Regions from separate parts of the Halomonas sp. AOP43-A1-21 genome, predicted to be linked through region 3. Evidence: predicted binding sites of a transcription regulator. Region 3 holds the regulator's gene; each other region holds the start of a gene.

Region 1 (7,060 bases), on a different contig from region 3:
CCAGGCCAGGAGAGGGAGCGTATTCTTGATCGGGCCTGTCCAAAGGCATAACAGCAAGATTTCCTTAGTTTAAGTCTCCCTAGGGTAACGGCTACTTGCGTGCAGCGCACTCTTGAATAGCACCGGGGTGGGTGCCAGCCTGCATCAGCTCGTCCCAGCGCGTGGTATAGCGGTTTGAGCGATGCGCGCAGCGCAGCTGCCAGGCGGCGTCCGCATCTGTCATGCCAAAGCTGATCGTGCCTTGCCCCATTCGCTGGTTGATAGTATCCAGCGTGGCCATTAAATACGGATGACGGTTGCGCGGTGGCTGATGCAACAGCGAGAGCTGGTACTGCTCAGCATCGACTAAATCAAGCAGCATCACGCCAGCTTTCATGAACTTGTAGCCTGGTCGGTACATCTGCTCGAGCCCTTGGTGGACGGCTCCAAGAATAGTGCGCGTGTCGTCGCTAGGTGAGGGCAGCGGCACCATGGCGTGGGGAAAGTACTGCGGCTGGTCGCGGCGGTGGCGGTTGGTGTTTAAAAATATCATCACCGCACGGGTTAGGCTGCGCTGTTCACGAAGCTTTTCGGCACTGCGCTGGGCATGGCGGCGCAAGGCATTATGCACTTCAGTTTTGACGCCGGTAGCCTGGCCGAACGAGCGCGAAGTCATGATGCGGTGGCGCGGCTGGTCGAGTGCATTCATATGCAGGCAGGGCGTGCCGCGTAGCTCAAGCGCTGTGCGGGCGATTACCACAGAGTAGCGTTTACGTAACTGCTGAATATCTGCCTCACGTAAATCCCAGGCGGTATGAATCTTGTTGATAGCCAGACGCTCAGCAAGCCTGCGGCCAATACCCCAGACGCTACCCACCGGCGTTTGTTTAAGCAATGCCGTCGTGGACGCACTTTGGGCACTCAGCAGACACACGCCTTGATAATGGGGCGACTTTTTGGCCAGGTGGTTAGCCAGCTTGGCCAGCGTATGCGTTGGTGCAAGCCCGACGCACACCGGTAAGCCTAAATGACGCCGGATACGTCGCCTCAGCCATTCGCCCAGGGTTTGGCACTGCTTGTCAGTGAACTCCTCCAGATAGATAAACATTTCATCGATGGAATAGGGCGATACTGCAGGGCACGTATCGCGCAGCAGCTGGCACAGCCTTGCCGACATATCACCGTACAGCTCGTAGTTGGATGACTTCAGGTAGATGTCGCCACGCCTGCGCAAGCTTTCAAGCTTGAAAGAGGGAATACCCATTGGGATGTCCATGGCTTTCATCTCAGCAGAGCGGGCGATGATACAACCGTCGTTGTTCGACATGACGCCGACTGCTTTACCTTCCAGGGTCGGGTCAAACACTCGCTCACAGCTGACGTAAAAGTTGTTGGCATCTACCAGGCCGATCATCGTAGGTACTCATGGATAACCGCGCGTACCACGCCCCATAGCTGGCAATCGGTACCCTCCAGAGGAAGCGGCGGGTAGTGGGGGTGTGCAGAGCAGAGATGGGGCGTGCCTAGGTAAAGCGCATAGCGCTTGATCAGCACTTCGTCTTCGAACATGGCCACCAGAATATGCCCCAGACGGGGCTTGATGCTGCGATCAACGACCAGTAAATCGCCGTCAAAAATCCCCCAGCCTTCCATGCTGTCGCCGGTCGCCGAGAGATAAAACGTTTGGGTAGGATTTTTGATCAACCGCGTATTGAGGTCGAGCGTACGTGGCTCGTAATCCTGCGCTGGCGATGGAAAGCCGCTAAAGCCAGCGCGGCCTTGCAAGGAGGAGTAAGGCAGCGGCTGAGAGGTTAACGGCAAGGTTGGCGCGACAGGCGATGGCGGAAACAGCATCGTCGGCATCCTCACTGAAATTAAATATGTATTTATATACAGTATTTATTCGTGAGGTATAAATTGCAAGCGCTGAGCGTCGATCAGACTAACTTAGCGTGCAAGCCACAGGCCAACGACTACCGCGCTAACCACCGCAATCAGGAAAACAAGGTTGCGGGCACGCGTATCGCGACGAGGTTTCATAGGGTCACCATTAATCGATAGAAGGGTATAAAGCGGCGGAAGAATTGCGCCTGGCATGGTAACGTTTGTCGCTTAGACCGTCATCTATGCATTGCTTGAAAATGCGCGACGCTTCTCCTATATCGAAAAACGGCTAGGCCACGCTTGCTCATTCGCAAGACTGTCGCTTGGCCAGGAAATGACTTATGTCTGAAACAACGTCTGCGTGGACGAATCGCCGTGCTGGGCAAGCGCTAGTACTTGCCCAAAGCCGCCTGGCGGCGCTGAGCTGGGGCCGCCAGGATGCCCCCGTGTGGTTAGCGCTGCACGGCTGGCTGGATAACGCGGCAAGCTTTACCCGCCTGGCGCCGCGACTGGCCGAAGTGCTGGATATCCGCATTGTAGCAATCGACTTCCGTGGCCATGGGCATTCAAAACATATTCCGGCGGGCAGTGACTATGCGCTGTGGGATTACTGCCATGACGTGCTTGATGCGATGGACACGCTAGGTATCGAGCAGGCGTCACTATTGGCCCACTCGATGGGAGCAGCCGTCGCTTGCCTAGTGGCGGCCACCATGCCGGAGCGCGTTGCTCAGTTGACGCTGATTGATGGGCTGGGGGCGTTGAATACGCCAGCAGTAGAAACCGCCAACCAGCTACGCAAAGGCTTGATGGCTTACCGACGGCCGCTTTCCCGTGCGCCGCGCTATGCCGATATAGAAAGCGCGGTTGCCGCTCGGGTCGCCGGCGGAGTAACCACACTGGATAGCGTAACGGCAATACCGCTGGTTGAGCGTAATACCGAAGCTACCGCCGATGGTTATATACAAATGCGCACCGATAGCCGGTTGCTAAAACCCTCGTTGGTACGCTTTACTCCAGAACAGGTGCTGGCCCAGTTGACCTGTATCCAGGCGCCGATGCTCTTGATTGAGGGCGAACGGGGTATTTTAGGCGAACGCGAGTGGGCTGTGCAGGCGCGCCAGGCGGTTAAGTGTCTTACGCGCCACGTGTTACCGGGCGGGCATCACCTGCATCTGGAGCCCAAGGCCGTTGCCGCCGTGGCGGAAGTCGTCGCTGCCCATTGGCAAACGGCCACGGCTTAGCGCAAGGCAGGTTATTGGGTATCGACGATTCAGAGCACGTATCAATACAACAAAGCGGGCAGGCATAAGAAAGACAAGGATAAGCAATGAACCAACTGACGCGCACTGGCAATGGCAAAAAGGTCGCCCTGGTATTGGGAAGCGGTGGGGCACGTGGCTACGCACATATTGGTGTGATCGAAGCGCTGGAAGCACGCGGTTTTGAGATTATTTCCATCGCCGGGTGCTCGATGGGCGCACTGATTGGCGGTATCTACGCCTCGGGAAAACTGCCCGAATACCGGGAGTGGGTCTGTACTCTGGATTATCTCGATGTGCTCAGGCTTATCGATATGACCTGGAGTCCCATGGGGGCCATGCGCGCCAACAAGGTGATGCACAAGTTGGAGGCGTTGGTGGGCGATGTACTGATTGAGGATCTGCCTATCCCTATTACCACGATTGCCACCGACTTGGTTCGCCAGCGAGAGGTATGGTTTCAAAACGGCCCGCTGTTGCACGCTATCCGGGCCTCCATTGCTATTCCTGGGGTGATTACCCCAGTCAGTACGGGTGATCAAATGTTAGTTGATGGCGGGCTGCTTAATCCCCTGCCCATCATGCCGGTCATCGCGGCTCACCGTGCTGACCTAGTAGTGGCCGTTAACGTGACGGCCCATAGCCCGCAGCCGGTGTCACTGGAGGAACTGCTGCCCAAGGAGCACGAAGAGAATGATAGTCGCACGGCCTCAGAGCGTGAACGCGACGCCAATATGGGGGGCTGGATGAGTGATATGCGCGAAGCCACCAAGCGGCTATGGGACGGTCTGGGGGGCAATGGAGTGGATGATGAAAGTGAAGAAGAGACGCCTGAAGCCCGTGGCAAGCGCGAGTGGAGCCGACTCGGCATGATTTTAGAATCGTTCGATATTACCCAGGCGGCGTTGGCTAAGTATAAAATTGCTGGCTACCCGCCGGATGTACTGATCGAGATACCCAAAACGGTGTGCAGTACGCATGAGTTTCATCGGGCCAAGGAGTTAATTTGCCTGGGGCGGCACTTGGCCGATGAAGCGTTAGAGCGACGCATGCCAAGCATTGCGTCGGATGCTGCGGAGTAAGTCGCGTGGGCCTACGGGCCTCGCTTACGTAACAGGATATAAACCGCACCGGTGCCACCATCGATATCAACCGCAGAGCAGAATGCCAGCACGCCCGGCCATTCACGCAGCCAGGTATTGGTATGGCTTTTAAGCACCGGGAAGTCAGAGGTGCTGCCCCACGCCTTGCCGTGAACGACCAGAACACAGCGTAAACCCTGACTTGCCGCATCGCGCAGAAAGCTTTCAAGTTCTGTACGGGCTTCTTCCAGGGTGTAGCCGTGCAGGTCGAGCCCCGCCTGCCACTCGGTTTGGCCGCGCTTTAGCTGGCTAAGGCTGCGCCAGGGTAAATCGGGTACGCTGAATTCCAGGTACTCGGAAGGGCGCACGGCTTCCACCCGGCCATCCGAGGTGCGCCCGCTGGTTTGCAGGGTGTTGCTCTCAACCGCGGCGTTGCGCCTTGCCTGGTGGGCGTTATTATCCCGCTTGGGCTTACCGGGGTCTGCCTGGTTGGTCGCAATACGGCGCACGCCTGCTGCTTGAAGCGCCTGGCGAAAGGCGCTGATATCGTCATCATTGGGCAGGTGGCGTCGCGTCATGTCAGGCTCAACGTGTGAAAAGTAAGTAATGATATAAAAGAGGCGACAGTATAGCGAGCTGAGCGCCGCTGTGAACCGGGCGGCGTCAAAGGTACAATCTTTAAAGGTACAATTTTTCTTTATCAACTGAGTGTAGCTTCATAATGGCTGCATGGATGATTTTCGTTTATCAGGAGTCGCTGTGACTACGCCCCTCAATGCTGAGACCTCTCACTCAACCCTTTCATTGCCGGATACGGCGCTGATAAGCGATCTTTTTACGTTGCGCGACTATCTACGCTGGGTATCCAGCGAGTTCTATCTGGCGGGGCTGCACTATGGTCATGGCACGGAATCCGCCTGGGATGAAGCGGTCGCGCTCTGCTTAGGCGCGCTGCATCTACCCTGGAACGTCGACCCCAGCGTTCTGGAAGCACGGCTTCTGCCCGTTGAGCGCCAGCGTATTATTGCTCTGGCCCGGGAACGGGTAATCAGCCGCCAGCCGCTCCCGTATCTGCTAGGCGAGGCGTTTTTCGCAGGCCATCCGTTCAATGTCGATGAGCGAGTGTTAATTCCACGCTCGCCGATTGCCGAGTTAATCGAAGACGGCTTTAGCGCCTGGTTCCCTGAAGAGCCCCCGGCCAGCGTGCTGGATTTATGCACCGGCTCTGGTTGTATCGGCATTGCTACAGGCCTTTACCTGCCTACCTGTGAGGTCACACTTGCCGATATCAGCCAAGATGCGTTGGCTGTCGCCCGGGAAAATATTACCCGCCACGATGTGGGCGACCGGGTACGGGCGGTTGCATCCGATGTATTTGATGGCCTTGAAGGCCAACGTTTTGATTTGATCGTTTCCAACCCGCCCTACGTGGATGCGCGTGATTTGGCCACCATGCCCGCCGAGTTTCGCCATGAACCCGCGCTGGCGCTGGGTGCTGGCAAAGACGGCTTGGATATCGTGCGGCGTATTCTGCGCGAGGCGCGCAGTCATTTAAGCGACTCCGGCTGGCTGATTGTGGAAGTGGGCAATTCTGACCGTCATGTGGAAGCTGCGTTTCCTGACGTACCTTTTATGTGGCTTGACTTCGAGCGTGGCGGCCAGGGCGTATTTGCCTTGAGCGCTGCTGAACTCGACGCCTATGCGGCGTCTTTTGTGTAAGGAATGAACGCCCATGTCTGGCAATAGTTTTGGCAAACTGTTTACCGTAACCACCTTTGGCGAAAGCCACGGCGTGGCACTTGGTGCCATCGTTGATGGCTGCCCGCCGGGGCTTGCGCTGTGTGAAGAGGATCTGCAGCGCGACCTGGACCGCCGCCGCCCGGGTAGCTCTCGGCATACCACGCAGCGTAAAGAGCCTGATCAGGTGAGGATTTTATCCGGCGTGTTCGAGGGTAAAACCACCGGCACCTCGATTGGCCTGTTGATCGAGAATACCGACCAGCGCTCCAATGATTACTCGAAAATCAAGGACCAGTTCCGTCCGGCGCACGCGGACTACACCTATCACCATAAATATGGCCATCGCGACTATCGCGGTGGTGGCCGCTCAAGCGCTCGTGAAACCGCCATGCGCGTGGCGGCAGGTGCGATTGCCAAGAAGTATCTGGCCGCCCAGGGCGTTCAGATCCGCGGTTACATGAGCCAGCTTGGCCCCATCAAGATCGAATTCAAAGAGTGGGAAGCCGTTGAGCAGAACGCCTTTTTCTGCCCCGACCCTGCCAAAGTAGCCGAGCTTGAGACCTATATGGATCAACTGCGCCGCGATCAGGATTCCGTGGGCGCAGAAATTACCGTGGTGGCCGAAGGCGTGCCGGTAGGCTTGGGCGAGCCGGTGTTTGACCGCCTGGATGCTGAGCTGGCGCATGGCTTAATGAGCATTAATGCGGTAAAAGGCATTGAGATTGGCGCAGGGTTTGGTTCGGTGGCTCAGCGGGGCAGTGAACACCGCGATGAGATGACGCCGGAAGGCTTTTTGTCCAACCATGCGGGCGGCGTCTTGGGTGGGATTTCCAGCGGGCAGCCTATCGTGGCAAGGCTTGCCCTTAAGCCCACCTCCAGTATTACCACGCCGGGGCGCTCCATTGATGTCAACGGCCAGCCTGTCGAGGTAATTACCAAAGGTCGCCACGACCCGTGCGTAGGCATTCGCGCAACACCCATCGCCGAAGCCATGATGGCCATTACACTGTTAGATCATTGGTTACGCCAACGGGGGCAAAATGGCGACGTGAGCGTTGATACGCCGCGCCTGAATCAGGTTTAGCGCAGATTTAACGTGGAGTTAGCGCAGCG
Region 2 (7,060 bases), on a different contig from region 3:
CGAGCATCGCCACAAAAGAAATACAATCTTTATCTCTGGTGCTGCTCATGACTATAACCCGTGGTGCAAGGCTGAATCAGAGCAATTCGTTTATCATCTGAGCAGGGCCATTTGCAAAGAACAGTACCGAGTGATCTCAGGGTTTGGCCTCGGTATAGGTAGCGCAATCATCACTGGCGTGCTTGAACAAACTGTTATGAATGGTGGCCGTCTCGACAACGACCAGTTAATTCTTAGGCCCTTTCCACAAAGCAAGACTGGGGAAAGGCCTCTGAAGGAACTGTGGACAGAATATCGACGCAATATGCTCGCTCATGCAGGCGTTGCTATTTTTATGTTTGGCAATAAGCTGGAAAATGGCGAGTTAATCCTTTCTGACGGAATGCGTGAAGAATTCGATATCGCTGTAGCGAAAGGCGTTTTTGTAATTCCTGTAGGTATTACAGGCTCGATGTCGAAATTACTGTGGAATGAGGTTATGAAGTCTTATCAAGAATCTCAGCACGAGAATGGTAAAAAGATTACACCCTTGTTGGGTGAACTAGGCGATAAATCTACATCACTTGAACGCGCTCAAGAAGTCATCCTCCTCCTCTTACGGCTCATCTAAGGTGTCCCCATGGCTAGAAAGGTTTTCTTTAGTTTCCAGTACGACGACGTTCTGAGAGCGATGAATGTCCGTAACAGTAACGTGATCAATGCCAACCCTAAAGTTGGATTCATCGACAAAGCAGAGTTCGAGAAGTTAGAGCGCACAGGTGATAGCACGGTAAAAGCATGGATAGATGCCCAGCTTATCGGTACGACTGTGACAGTCGTACTTATAGGTGCCAATACTGATAAAAGTAAATGGGTAAAATACGAAATAGAGAAAAGTATCAAACGGGGCAACGGATTGTTGACTATAGATATTAGTAAAATCCCAGATTTCAATAAACAAACAAGTGACTTCTGCGGCATGAAGATCCAAGGATACAAGCACTACCGCTGGAATACAGATAATGGTCGTGAAAACCTTGGAGTATGGGTTGAAGAAGCCGCCAAGGCTGCTGGAAAACCTTGAGCGATATTTAAGCGACCACACCTTTGAGCTAATTAACGAAGATGAATTCTGATGCCCCGCCTGAAATCATACAGGCTACCAGGGGACCTATTCACCAAGCGATCCTGCGTTTGAACCCTTGTTTTAGCGGAAAAATGTCACGTGCTAACTGCTCGAATTATCCTGAATCGGATCAGGTGTCTTTGCCATCCATCAGAATAAGCTGAAGTACCACTGGCTTAGTTGCTGCCAATTGGGTTAGTGGCACACATATCGCCAATCGTTTTTAGTTTCATTGCATAACGGATTGTTGTAAGCCATTGCTTACAAACGCTGTGGTCAATCGCTTACATAAAAATGGCTTGATAAAGGCTAGGGTGAAAGTGTGACGCCCAGGATCGCCGCTTTAGCACGTCGAATGCGTCACAACAGGGATGTGATTATTGGTAGTGAAAAGAGGTAGGAGTGCCAGGGATGGCAGCTCTTTTCTAGGTTTTGGCCACTGCTAGCTCTTCCCAGCGTGTGGTGTAGCGTGGTGTACGGTGCTCGCAACGCAATTCCCAAGCATTCTGTTTGCGAGGCATGCCAATCCGGACGGTATTTTTTCCGTGTTCGCGATTGAGCTTATCGAGCGTGGCCATCAATTTTTCATTACGAGCACGTTTCTCGTCACTGATCGGTTCGGCGAGCAGCCCTAGTTGTTCATTGTCGTGATCGCACAAATCAATGAGCATAATCCCGCATTTTTGGTACCAGATGTCTTTTTTAAAAATTCTTTCTAGCCCTGCCATGGCAGCTTTGATGAGCTCGCGGCTATCATCGGTGGGGTGAGGTAGCGGTATTACTAACCGTTTACTGTAGCTCGGCAGATCTTGCCGAAAGCGATTGGTGTGAACAAACACCATCAATGCCTGCGCCAAGCCGTTTTGTCGTCGTAGCTTTTCACCAGCACGTGATGCGTGCACGCGTAGGGCTTCGTGCAGATCGGTTTTGTTCGTCGTGAGCCGGCCGAAGGAGCGGGACACCATGATCTGTTTTTTTGGTTGGCTCATGTCGTCGAGTGATATGCAGTTTTCGCCCCTCAACTCATAAACCAGACGTTCCATGACCACACTGAAATGGCGCCGCAAATGCTTAGAGCTGGCGGTGCGCAGCTGCCAAGCATTCTCTATGCCTAGAGTATGAAGCCGCGCTGCACTGCGACCTGCTACCCCCCATATCTCATTAACGGGTAGCTGCTCCAGGAATTCCCGGGTGTCGCTGCTGTTAGGGTCCATCATGGCCACGCCATTGAAAACACTTTCTTTTTTAGCGCGGTGATTGGCAATTTTTGCAAGCGTTTTGCTAGTGCTTAAGCCAACGCTAACCGGAATACCTGTATCTCGCTTAACTTGCTGTCGCATTAATTGGCATCGTTCTTCTAATGTGTCTGGTTCAAAGCCCTCAAACGATAGAAATGACTCATCAATGCTATATACATCCACGTGAGGCGTATGCTGTGAGAGAACATCAGTAACGCGGCTGCTCATATCACCGTAAAGCGCATAATTTGAGCTGAGCAATGTGCATTGTCGACGAATATGCGGATCAATCTGATGGGCAGGCATTCCCATTGCCACACCTAAGTTTTTGATTTCTTGCGAACGCGCGACCACGCAGCCGTCGTTATTCGACAAAACGCCGACAGCTTGGCCTTCCAACCTGGGAGCAAAGACTCGTTCGCAGGAGACATAGAAATTATTGCAGTCGACCAAGGCAATCATACGGTGAAACCGGGTGCTAGCGGTTGGATGCTATGGGTGGCCACACCCCAATTGTGACAATCATGCCCAGTGAGAGGGATGGGCTTAAACTCTGGGTTAGAGGCCACCAAATACGGCCGACTGCCCATGATGCTTAGCTTTTTACACGTCAGCTCGCCGTCCACGCTCATGATCACGATATGGCCTGGCTGAGGATTGATAGACCGGTCGACAATTAACAACGCATTATCTTTAATGCCATCGCCTTCCATGGAGGTGCCTTTGGCTCGCAGAAAGAACGTTGCACTAGGGTGCTTAATCAAATGGGCAATAAGATCTAATTCGACCTCGACATAATCGTCTGCGGGACTCGGGAAACCAGCGCGGACTTCGCCACCCGCTAAAGGCAGCCTTAGCGGTCGAGCCATGGTGTCGACGCGTCCAAGAATGGTGAAATGCATACTCATGCCATGCTCCCCATCGCTCGCCATGTGCCTGGTAGATGCACCTCAATGTTTTCAAGCGGTGCGAGTAGCGCGTCTTGTTCAGTCCCCCAAACCGCCAACAACTGCGTACCTTCCTCTCTCAAATCATCCCGTTGAAGAGGAAATCCTCCAACGATAACTGGAAGAGTACGGGGACTACTGAATGGCCGTTGCATAGACCGTGGGTAAGTTTTCTTGCTCATAAGCGCCTCCCTATATAGCTGTTAATATATACAGTATTAAGGGCTGACAATAAGCGATCAGCCTAGTGAATCGCAAGCACTCTTCTTCATTCGTTGGTCTTATCGTGTTGGCAAGCCCACCTTATTTTGACGGTGGTTAGATGAGGGCACCACGATTTTGGTGCGTAGGCTGACTTGGATGGCCAATTCTCGTCTATCCTGCAGCTATGTGCGGACGATTTGCTTTATTCACCCCGATACCTGAGCTGACCAAAAAGGTCGGTGCGGTTATGTCTGAGCGCGACATTCGACCGCGCTACAATGTGGCGCCGGGTACCTGGATCGCGAGCATACGGCAGGCGTCTGAGGACTCTGCTCCCACGCTTGAAGAGGTGTGGTGGGGATTTCGCCCATCGTGGGCCAAAGGGAAAGGCACGCAACCCATAAATGCGCGAGTTGAAACCGTTGCGACTAATAACTTTTTCAAATCGGCATTTGCTAAACACCGGTGCCTCGTACTCGCTGACGGATGGTACGAATGGATCAAGAACACGCCCCCTAAGCAGCCTCATTATCTGTGCCGAAGGGATCGAGAGCCCCTATACTTCGCCGCTATCTACGCAGAACGGGATGATGGAGGTCTAGGATGTGCCATTCTCACCGAGCCAGCTCGAGGCAGTGCTGCCGATGTGCATGACAGGATGCCGTTAATTTTGGACGACGACAGTCTTGAACACTGGCTTGCTACTGACCTGACGGATAAAGAGACAATCCGCAGCATGGTGCGGCATATCGATGCGGGACTAGTTGAACATTGGCCGGTTAGCACGGCTGTTAACAAACCTTCCGAGGGACAAGGTGATGAGCTGATCAATCCTCTCTAGCGTTTCTGATCTTGAGATTGATAGTTTTCCAGCGCTTTTATCTATCCGCTAGGTTGTAGCCATAGGAAGGAAGAACAAATTCAAAGTGAGGAGCCAACAAAGCTATCTCACTGGTAGGTTGAACACCGTAAGGTGGTTAGACGTTATCCATCATCGGCCGCTTATGCATGGCTAGCCTCAAGTACCACGACGATCACTTCCGCGACGGCTAACTTATTAGTATAGCCCCCAGGATAATGGACCAGAGTACATACCCAAAATAAGGGTGCCTAAGATTATGACCACGCCAACTAGTTTGCGCGAAGCTGAGATGGAAGCAAGAGCGCGTCGAGCCGTGATGGAAAGCGGCGATTGGTTAACTGTCGATGAGATATTGCAGTTGCCAGGCGTCCGCTCACGTGGTGATAGTGTTCATCCTGCTCAGTGGAAACAACAAGGTGATATTTTTACTATCAATGACCACGGCACCGATTACTACCCAGCGTTTGGGCTTGAGAAGGATGCTGGCTACCGACCGTATCGCGTCATGTCGAAAATCATCGACATCTTCAAAGAGGATAAAGACGGATGGGGAATGGCCTTTTGGTTTCAGTCGATAAACAGCTATCTTGGCGGGCTAAGGCCCCGGGATCTGATAGCTACAGACCCTGATCTCGTTATTGATGCCGCTCTAGATGAGGTGCGAGGAGTCACACATGGATAGTGAGTAGACCAATATGGGGTAGTGGCAATAACAATCGACACGCTTCAAACGAGCAAAAAAGATAATCAGAGCTCCCCCTAAAGGTGACTTAAGTTATTATGAAGAGCTATCCGTGGAAAGGGGCTATGTCATGTGCAATGGGTCGCCCGCTATACCCCCATAGGGCCATGCCTTTACCGGCGTTGATGTTAGTCTGAATATGCTCACGTGGGTTTAATAACCATTATTTGCGAGGCTACTCATGTCAGCATCAGCCATTTCGCCTCAAAAGCATAGGAATAATGGGCGCGACTACCTGATAGCAGAGGTAATCCATGCTTCACTAAAAGCCTGAGAAATTTGACTCCCCATCATGTATGAGTGACGCCAAAAGCAACCTAATTCACGCTCTGCCGATAAAGCGGGAGGAAGCTCCATCACTGCTAAATGATCCGGTAAATGTACATCTCTTACCCAGCCATACGGCAATAATGCATGACCATAACCTGCGGCAACTAAAGCCATTCGATGCTCAACACCAAGGCCATATGTACGAGTCAAGCCGGAGCTTAATAATTTACTTAAGCCTTCAGTAATTAGCGATGGAACAAAATCATCCTCGCTAAGTGGTAGTAATCCAGGCTCACAGAGCATAAGAGGATGGAGTTCAGGCTGAAGTTTATCGGCTCGCACTAGTAAGACAAAGTGTTCCTTGAATAAGCTTGTATATGCCATCCCCTCAGGAACCGACTGTGCTGCACTAATTAGCAAATCAATTTCACGGTTCTGTAAACGCCGTAACAGACCTTGATGCTTGCCACTAACCAACTCGACTTTAGTTTTACCTGAACGGTGAGCACAAATCTGGATAATCCGTAACAAGTTATCCGGTGCCAGTGAGGAAATCACTCCAATACGTAAGGTTTGCCCAAAGGGAAGAGCTAAGCCATCATCACGTAACCCCTCAAGCCGAGTCACGCCTTCTAAAATTACGGCGATTAAGTCTAAAACTTCCTTTCCAAAGGCAGTGGGTGTTATTTTACTCCCCCTTTCAAAAATGGGCTGTCCGAGAATTTCCTCTACTTTTTTTACTTGATAAGACAAGCCCGAGGTCGAAATACCCATGTCTATGGCCGCATAACGAAAACTACGTTTCATTGCGACGGCCTCAACTAAAAGCAAGTCACGCACAGACACTGCTGCTAGCTTGTTCGAAATTACTTCACGCACCGTCATAAACATTTCGATTCCAATTGATGAAACACTGGCTATAATATTTTTAATCAAAATGATAGTCAATCTCATTCTTAATTGGAGAGGTTATGACCTCAATACCCCGTTGCTTTGCCGTGCTAGTAGCGACAACTTTGTTATCAGGTAACTTGTCAGCGCAAGAATTTAACTTTACTGATGTAACCGGACAGGAAATTAAGTTAGAAGCCCCTCCTAGACGTATCATTACTCTGCCCAATCCAGCTGCAGCTACCTTCATCGCAATAGATGGTTCTACCGAGCTGTTAGTGGGTATGAATGAGGGCTCTAAACGAGCCTTTGAGAGCGGTATGATGAGCGTTATGTTTCCTGAAGCTGTTGATATCTCCAGTGACATTTTGTCGGAAAACGGTGGTTGGATGCCCAACGTAGAGGCCATCGCAGAACTTAAACCGGATTTAGTCATCCAGTGGGGTGAGCGCGGCGATGATATCGTAGCTCCACTTCGCAATGCAGGTTTGCCCGTTGCTCTAATGGTAGGCGGTGGCAATGCGGGTACAGAAGAGCTGGCCCGAGCCAATATGAAAATGGTGGCTGATATCACGGGTAATACTGAAAAACTGTCAAAGCTTATTGATTGGCGTGACCGTGTACAAAGTGAAATTACTACTGGTTTAAAACAAGTAGGCTTTCATGCAACACCAAGCATTTTGCATTTGCGCTCTGCCAAATCCAAGTTGACTGCTACTGGTGAGAAAAGTTATCAACAAACCTTCATCGAGCTGGTTGGCGCTAAAAATGTAGCTCAAGGAGCTGGCGTACAAAGCACTG
Region 3 (7,060 bases):
CGCGAACACCTCGCCATACTGCTCTTGAATATGACGCCGTAAATGCCCTTGAGCCTGGCTATAGGCCAGCCCGAGCAAGCGCATAAACACTTTTAGACTATTGCGCTCAGCGGGCACTGCCAGCACCGTTGTTGCCATGGTTTCGAGCAGTTCCTCCAACGGGATATGGCTATCGGTATAGCGAGCTTCTAGCTCGTCGAGCGCAGTATGAAAGCGCAGAGTGAAGGGATCCAGATAGCGTGAGAAGACCGCCTGAATCAAGGCTTTTTTAGAGCCAAAGTGATAGTTGACGGCCGCTAAATTGACCCGGGCTTTGCTAGTGATGTTGCGCAGCGACGTTTCAGCAAAACCACGCTCTGCAAACAGCACCTCAGCGGTATCAAGAATACGCGACACCGTATCAGATTGTGCCATTTCGGCCTCCAGAAAAACGAGTGTTTAAAACATGCCGAAATAGTATGCCATAACCCTAACGGGCTCAATCCTAGATACGAGAAGCTCCTGTAATCGATGAGAAAACTCATTAAAGTTAATTCAAACACCTCATCGCTGAATTGGGGTCGGCTGACGTTTGAGCCTAGCCGTTAGCCAAATGACGCCAGGTCCTTGTCTAACCTCTATTAAGCACTATTTTTATCCGTGTACTGGACAGAGGAACATACTGTATACTTAAACACATATTGTTCAAGCAGGCAGATACCGACTGTCTTTTATCGTTTATGGAGTTTGGTATGTCTCGACCACTCACAGCACGTCAACAGCATGTTTTTGATTTTATCGTAAAAACCATGGGTGAATTCGGATATCCACCCACTCGCGCAGAAATTGCCAAAGCGCTAGGGTTTAAATCGCCCAATGCTGCTGAAGAGCATTTGCGCGCGCTTGAGCGCAAGGGTGTGATCCGCATTATTCGCAATACATCACGCGGGATTCGTCTGCCTAACCAGGATGTTCAGGAAGTGAGCGATTCGCCTGCTCCTGTGGCGGCCAATAGTGATCTTCCCCCGGCCGGCTTGCCCGTTATTGGCGAAGTTGCCGCGGGCAGCCCCATCTTGGCGGCTGAACACATTGACCGCTACTGCCCGCTGCCAGCAGAGTACTTCACGCCCAAGGCCGACTACCTGCTGCGTGTGCGCGGCCTGTCGATGAAGGATGTTGGCATTCTTGAAGGCGACTTGCTGGCAGTGCATCGCACTGACCGCGTACGTGACGGGCAGATCGTTGTCGCGCGCCTGGAAGATGAAGTTACCGTGAAGCGCTTTAAGCGTCAGGGCCATCAGGTAACGTTAATGGCCGAAAACGCTGATTTTGCCCCTATCGAAATCGACTTGCGCACTCAGTCACTGGATATTGAAGGCGTCGGGGTGGGCGTTATCCGGGGCGGCAACGGTCAAGCACTCGGCTAATGTACCGCTTGTGGTGAGTTGGCGGCAGAGCATCGTGTTAAGAATATAATTTCTTAAGAACAGAGAATACAGCGTCTTGATAGCTTTCAAGCGGGTGGCCATTTCCATGGCCACCCGCTTTTTTTTGGCTTAAACGCAACTACGGGCGTTTAGCTGAATACCACCGTCTTATTACCGTGAATCAATACGCGGTCTTCCAGGTGCCAGCGCAAGCCACGTGCCAGCACGGCTTTTTCCACATCGCGGCCAAAACGAACCAGATCAGTGGGTGTATGGCAATGGCTCACGCGATGGATATCCTGCTCGATAATCGGCCCCGCATCCAGCTCCTCGGTCACATAGTGACAGGTCGCACCAATCAGTTTTACACCGCGCTCATAGGCCTGATGATAAGGCTTGGCACCCGCAAAAGAGGGCAGGAAGCTGTGGTGAATATTGATCACCTGACCGGCATACCGCTCGCATAGTGACGGCGGCAGAATCTGCATATAACGTGCCAGCACGATGCAATCCGCGCGCGCATGATCGATATGCTCTTTCACTTGGGCAAACGACGCTTCTTTATTGTTCGGATCAACCGGCACATGGTGATAAGGAATACCGTACCACTCGGCGATTGAACGCATGTCTTCGTGATTGGAAATCACACCGGCGATATCGCAATCCAGCTCACCCGCCTGCCAGCGATACAGCAGATCCACCAGGCAATGGGACTCACGCGAGACCATCAGTACCACCCGACGGCGCTTTTGAGTATCGACCAGCGACCATTGCATAGAAAACTCTTGAGCGATCGGTTCAAAGGCACTGCGCAACGTTTCAGCGGACATCCCTAGTGAATCAGCCAATATTTCGTAACGCATAAAAAACCGGCCCGTTTGCAAGTCAGAGTGCTGGCTGGCTTCGGTAATCGAACCGCCCTGCTGAGCTATAAAACTTGATACACGAGCAACAATGCCTACCTGATCAGGGCAGGAAACGACCAAACGATAATAATGAGACATACGGGATACTCTTTGATCTGCGAAATACTTTTGACGTAATGCAGTAGTTAGCTCAATGGATCATACAAAGGATAATGCCAAAGGCAGTTCAACGGCGCAGCGAACAGACCTAGCACTGCGCCGACAATAAAGACCGCCTAGTGTACCGGAACACCTTTCACGAAGCACCGGCCTCATATGCCATGGTCATTGTTAGCCGCCCCTGCCTTCCCGTATAGTTAAGGCATTACTTTTTAGGCTTTTCATAACTGATGCATCCACCACGCGTTCAACTTCGTCCCCGCCGTCGCCCTCCTCTGCGCCTACTGCCGCTGGGTGGGTGTGGTGAAATCGGCATGAATCTAACGCTATATGGATACGACGATCATTGGATCGCGGTCGACTGCGGCATGATGATTCGCCAGGATCTGCCCAATTCACCACTTCAAGTGCCCAATCTGGATACCCCGGAGGCCCTGGGCATCACTCCCCAGGCGCTATTTATCACCCATGGCCACGAAGACCATATTGGCGCGGTTGCCTGGCTATGGCCCAAGTGGAACTGTCCAATTTATGCAACGCCGCTAGCCGCAGGCCTGTTACGCTTAAAATTCGCCGAACATCAGTTAAGCAGTACGGCCATCAAGGTAATCGAGCCCGGCGAAGCAATGGAAAGCACGCCGTTTTCGGTACGCTACATGCCTCTGACCCATTCGATTCCTGAAAGCTGCGCGCTGATGATACTGATTGGCGGCTACCGCGTACTGCATACCGGTGACTGGAAGCTGGATCCTAACCCCCTTATTGGTGACCCCATTAATGCGGCCCATTTTCGGGCGCTCGCCCCGGTTGATTTAGTGGTTGGGGATTCAACTAATGCTCCTCTGCCGGGTCACTCGGGCAGTGAAGGCGATGTGGCTAAAGCGCTGTCTAAAACCTTGGGCGAATGCAAGGGCCGCGTGGTGGTCTCCTGCTTTGCAAGCAACCTAGCGCGAGTATTAGCCATTGGCCGGGCGGCGCACCAGTGTGGACGCCGAATTAGTTTAATGGGTCGCTCAATGGAGCGGATGGTGGGTGTTGCACGAGGCCTTGGCTATATGGATGACTTGCCAGCCCTCGTTCCATCGCATGATCTTGGCTATTTACCTCCAGATGAAGTGGTCATTATCGCTACAGGCAGCCAGGGTGAACCGCGTGCAGCCCTGCAAAGGCTTGCTCAGGGGCGCCATCCGTTTATTGACCTTGAGCCCGGCGATAACGTTATTTTCTCCGCCAAAACCATTCCGGGTAACGAACGCCCAATTGAGCAGCTAAAACGGCGTCTAAAGCAGTTAGGGGTGACGATTTTTGATGAGATAAATCACCCGGAGCTGCATGCTACCGGGCACCCGGCGCAGGAAGAACTAACCAAGTTTTATCAGTGGGTACGGCCAAAACACCTTATCCCGGTACACGGCGAGGCTCGCCATCAGCAGGCGCATCAGGCCATTGCCCAAGCCCTTGATATTAGCGCGCCTTTAGCGCCCGTGAATGGCGACATTATCGTGCTGGATGGTCAGGGGCTCCGCTGTGAAGCGCGCCACCCCCAACCACCCTGCATCGTTAATCAAAATAGTGTTGTGCCACATCCAGGCTTGGAAAACGCTAAAGCCACGGCCCGCCGAGGCAGTTTGTACCTTGCGCTACCGGTCACGGCTAGTGAGACAGGCTGGTGGCGCATAGGCCGCCTGATGCTAGATACCAGCAGTGCAAGCCCCCTGGATGAAGATAGCTTTAGTGAATGGCTGGATGATCAGCTTGAGGATATTGAAGCCGATACGTTAGCGGACCTACGCTTTGCGCTTCAGCCGCGCTTGATTCATTGGCTGGCAGAACATATGCAGCATATGCCCGACGTACATTTGCAAATTATGGCGGCCGAAGCGCCCTTATAAATGTAAGCCTTGTTTTAGGGCTAAGCGCTAGCGTTCCAGAGCATAGGCCCGCCCTACGTCCAGCGAGCCGCATCCTGGGTATCTGTGGTGCGCTCTTTTACCCAGTATTCGCCTTGTCCCGAGTGCTCTTTCTTCCAGAATGGCGCTTGGGTCTTTAAAAAATCCATTATGAAGTCGCACGCCTCAAAGGCTTCGCGTCGGTGGGCGCTGGCGACCAGCACACGTACGATCGGGTCGCCTGGCGTGAGATACCCAACACGATGAACGATGTACACGGCCTGCAGCGACCAGCGCTGCCAGGCCTGCTCACCAATACTTTCCAGCGTTCGCTCCGTCATGCCCGGATAGTGTTCAAGGGTCAACCCCGTCACATCCGGGGTTTCATTGAAATCACGCACCAAGCCGGTAAAACTCACGACAGCGCCAATGTCGGTACGCTGTGCCAGCACTTGCTCATAGCCATCAGCTAACGCAAACGGTGTAGCCTGAACATGCACCCGGATATTCATGATCTAGCCTCCGGTCACCGGTGGAAAAAACGCCACCTCATCCTCGTTGGTAATACGCGCACTGTCGTTGGCCATGACCTGATTAATCGCACATAGCGTACGCTGGTCGTTGAGCACGCTAAAGCGCGGATCACGCTGGCTTAAAGCGGCTTTTAAACCGGCAATATCGCAGCTGGGCACTTGCTCCAGATCGAGCACGATATCACTCACGCCTACTCGCTCACGCAGCTCGGCCAAGAACTTTACCCGAACGCAAGGCGAGGCACAGCGCTCTCCTAGGGTTACCTCTCCCGTTGCCCCATCACCTGTTACGATTGGCGCCGCTGGGCGGGCATCACGCTGATAATCTCCCCGCACGCCGCCGTGTTTGCTTTCCAATTGGACAGCATCGATGCGCATATCTTTATCCACGGCTTTGCACATATCGTAAAGCGTCAAACAAGCAACCGATACGGCAGTCAGCGCTTCCATCTCAACACCGGTACGCCCATTCAAACGGCATAGCGCCGTCACCTTGACGCAGCTGTCTTGCTGGTCGATCTCAAACTCTATCGATACTTTAGAAAGCGCTAGGGAGTGGCAAAGCGGAATCAGCTCATGGGTACGTTTGGCGGCCTGTATACCGGCGATACGCGCAGTGGCAATAACATCGCCCTTGGGAAGCTTGCCGTCACTTAGCAAGTTAAGCGTTTCAGGCTGCATGATAATCCGCCCCGAAGCGACTGCCTCACGGCGCGTTTCGCGCTTATCACCAACATCAACCATATTAGCCTCACCACGCGTATTGAGGTGGGTTAGCTGCATGTTTTCACCTATCGTTTGAAGCCATCGTTTTAAGCTGGACTGTTGGGTTGGGTGCTCACCCAGGCAAGCACCCAGCGGGTAATCGCATCAAGATCATTCAGGTCTAACAGGGCCACTGAGGGGCTAAGTTCAATCGGTGCCTCTGCGTCGAGCGCGACGGCTTGTAGCGTTGCATCATCAAGAATTGATGTCTCTCCAATGCCCTTACGATACAGTACAAGTTTGGGAATGGGCCATGCTTTAAATCCTTCTACAATGACCAGATCCGGCTGATGATGAGCCATCATCGCCAGTAACGCGCCCAGGTCAGGCTCCTCTTGGTCGGGCGTTTCCTGCATGAGTGCAAAGCGTTGCCGTGATGCGACCAGCATTGGAGACGCCCCGGCACTGCGCAGCCGATAGCTGTCTTTGCCAGGCTTATCTACATCAAAGTTGTGGTGGGCATGCTTGATAACGCCAACATCCAGCCCTGCCTCGCGTAATCGCGGCAGTAATTGGGTCAGTAGCGTGGTTTTACCCGTTCCACTCCAGGCGGCAATACCTAGTACAGGAAACGTTGTCGTTATGCTGCCTACCATCTCCCCATACTCCTTCTAACAGCGTTTAACATGCGTCGCTTACTCACCTTCCCGCTCGCGCGGCAGTAGCCAATTTAACGCAATCCCCACAAGTGCGGCCAGGCTAACGCCCTGTAGCGTGAACTGACCTTCGCCAAACTGCATGCCGCCAATCCCGAAAACCAAAATCAAGGATACCACCACCAGATTACGTGGCGCCGTTAACGACTGCCCGGCACGTACCAGCGTATTCATTCCCACCACGGCGATTGAGCCAAACAGCAGTGTCATGATACCGCCCATCACGGGTCCAGGGATGGTTTGCAAAAGCGCCCCCAGCTTGGCCACAAACGCCAGTACGATGGCAAGCACGGCTGCCACAATCATGTAGGTAGGGTTAAAGGCACGGGTTAGCGTTACCGCCCCAGTCACTTCGGAATACGTTGTATTGGGTGGCCCGCCAAACAACGCCGCGACCGTCGTCGCCAAACCATCGCCTAATAACGTGCGATGCAGGCCTGGTTTTTCCAAATAGTTTTTCCGCGTTACCGAGCCAATCGCGACCATATCACCGATATGTTCGACCGCAGGCGCAATGGCGACAGGAATCATGAATAAAATGGCCGCCCAATGAAAACTGGGCGCGGTAAAGCTGGGTAGCGCCAGCCAGGCCGCTTCGCGAACCGGGGTGAAATCGACGACTCCCATAATCAACGCCAGCGTATAACCCGTAAAAATCCCTCCCATAATGGGCACCAGGCGTAACAGGCCACGGCCGAAGACCGCCAAGACCAAGGTGACCAGCAGACTAGCCATCGATAAGAAAATGGCTTGTCCATAGCTGATATTATCGCTGGTTTCACCGGT

What was found. The regulator LexA, encoded in region 3, represses DNA repair genes until DNA is damaged. The targets are predictions, from matches to a motif close to TACTGTNTANNTANACAGTA.
Region 1: a site for LexA is predicted at 1,858-1,877, ahead of ACT3R7_RS09510 (LexA family protein). Genes of this name have one in related genera too.
Region 2: a site for LexA is predicted at 3,489-3,508, ahead of ACT3R7_RS03245 (LexA family protein). Genes of this name have one in related genera too.

The regions. Positions count from the first base shown of each region.
Region 1 covers NZ_JBQSWC010000014.1:18,773-25,832, forward strand. Annotated here, with positions in the region: gene ACT3R7_RS09500 (LBF_2804 family protein) at 1-49, opposite strand, end outside; gene ACT3R7_RS09505 (Y-family DNA polymerase) at 92-1,393, opposite strand; gene ACT3R7_RS09510 (LexA family protein) at 1,390-1,833, opposite strand; gene ACT3R7_RS09515 (alpha/beta fold hydrolase) at 2,205-3,107, shown strand; gene ACT3R7_RS09520 (patatin-like phospholipase family protein) at 3,194-4,207, shown strand; gene ACT3R7_RS09525 (Smr/MutS family protein) at 4,219-4,785, opposite strand; gene prmB (50S ribosomal protein L3 N(5)-glutamine methyltransferase) at 4,967-5,926, shown strand; gene aroC (chorismate synthase) at 5,940-7,031, shown strand.
Region 2 covers NZ_JBQSWC010000003.1:191,013-198,072, reverse strand. Annotated here, with positions in the region: gene ACT3R7_RS03260 (SIR2 family protein) at 1-610, shown strand, start outside; gene ACT3R7_RS03255 (TIR domain-containing protein) at 620-1,063, shown strand; gene ACT3R7_RS03250 (Y-family DNA polymerase) at 1,531-2,805, opposite strand; gene ACT3R7_RS03245 (LexA family protein) at 2,802-3,251, opposite strand; gene ACT3R7_RS03240 (SOS response-associated peptidase) at 3,679-4,335, shown strand; gene ACT3R7_RS03235 (hypothetical protein) at 4,613-5,038, shown strand; gene ACT3R7_RS03230 (LysR family transcriptional regulator) at 5,330-6,316, opposite strand; gene ACT3R7_RS03225 (ABC transporter substrate-binding protein) at 6,340-7,060, shown strand, end outside.
Region 3 covers NZ_JBQSWC010000015.1:46,355-53,414, reverse strand. Annotated here, with positions in the region: gene ACT3R7_RS10160 (TetR/AcrR family transcriptional regulator) at 1-414, opposite strand, end outside; gene lexA (transcriptional repressor LexA) at 732-1,406, shown strand; gene purU (formyltetrahydrofolate deformylase) at 1,556-2,410, opposite strand; gene ACT3R7_RS10145 (ribonuclease J) at 2,746-4,323, shown strand; gene moaE (molybdopterin synthase catalytic subunit MoaE) at 4,377-4,832, opposite strand; gene moaC (cyclic pyranopterin monophosphate synthase MoaC) at 4,836-5,636, opposite strand; gene mobB (molybdopterin-guanine dinucleotide biosynthesis protein B) at 5,666-6,214, opposite strand; gene ACT3R7_RS10125 (uracil-xanthine permease family protein) at 6,254-7,060, opposite strand, start outside.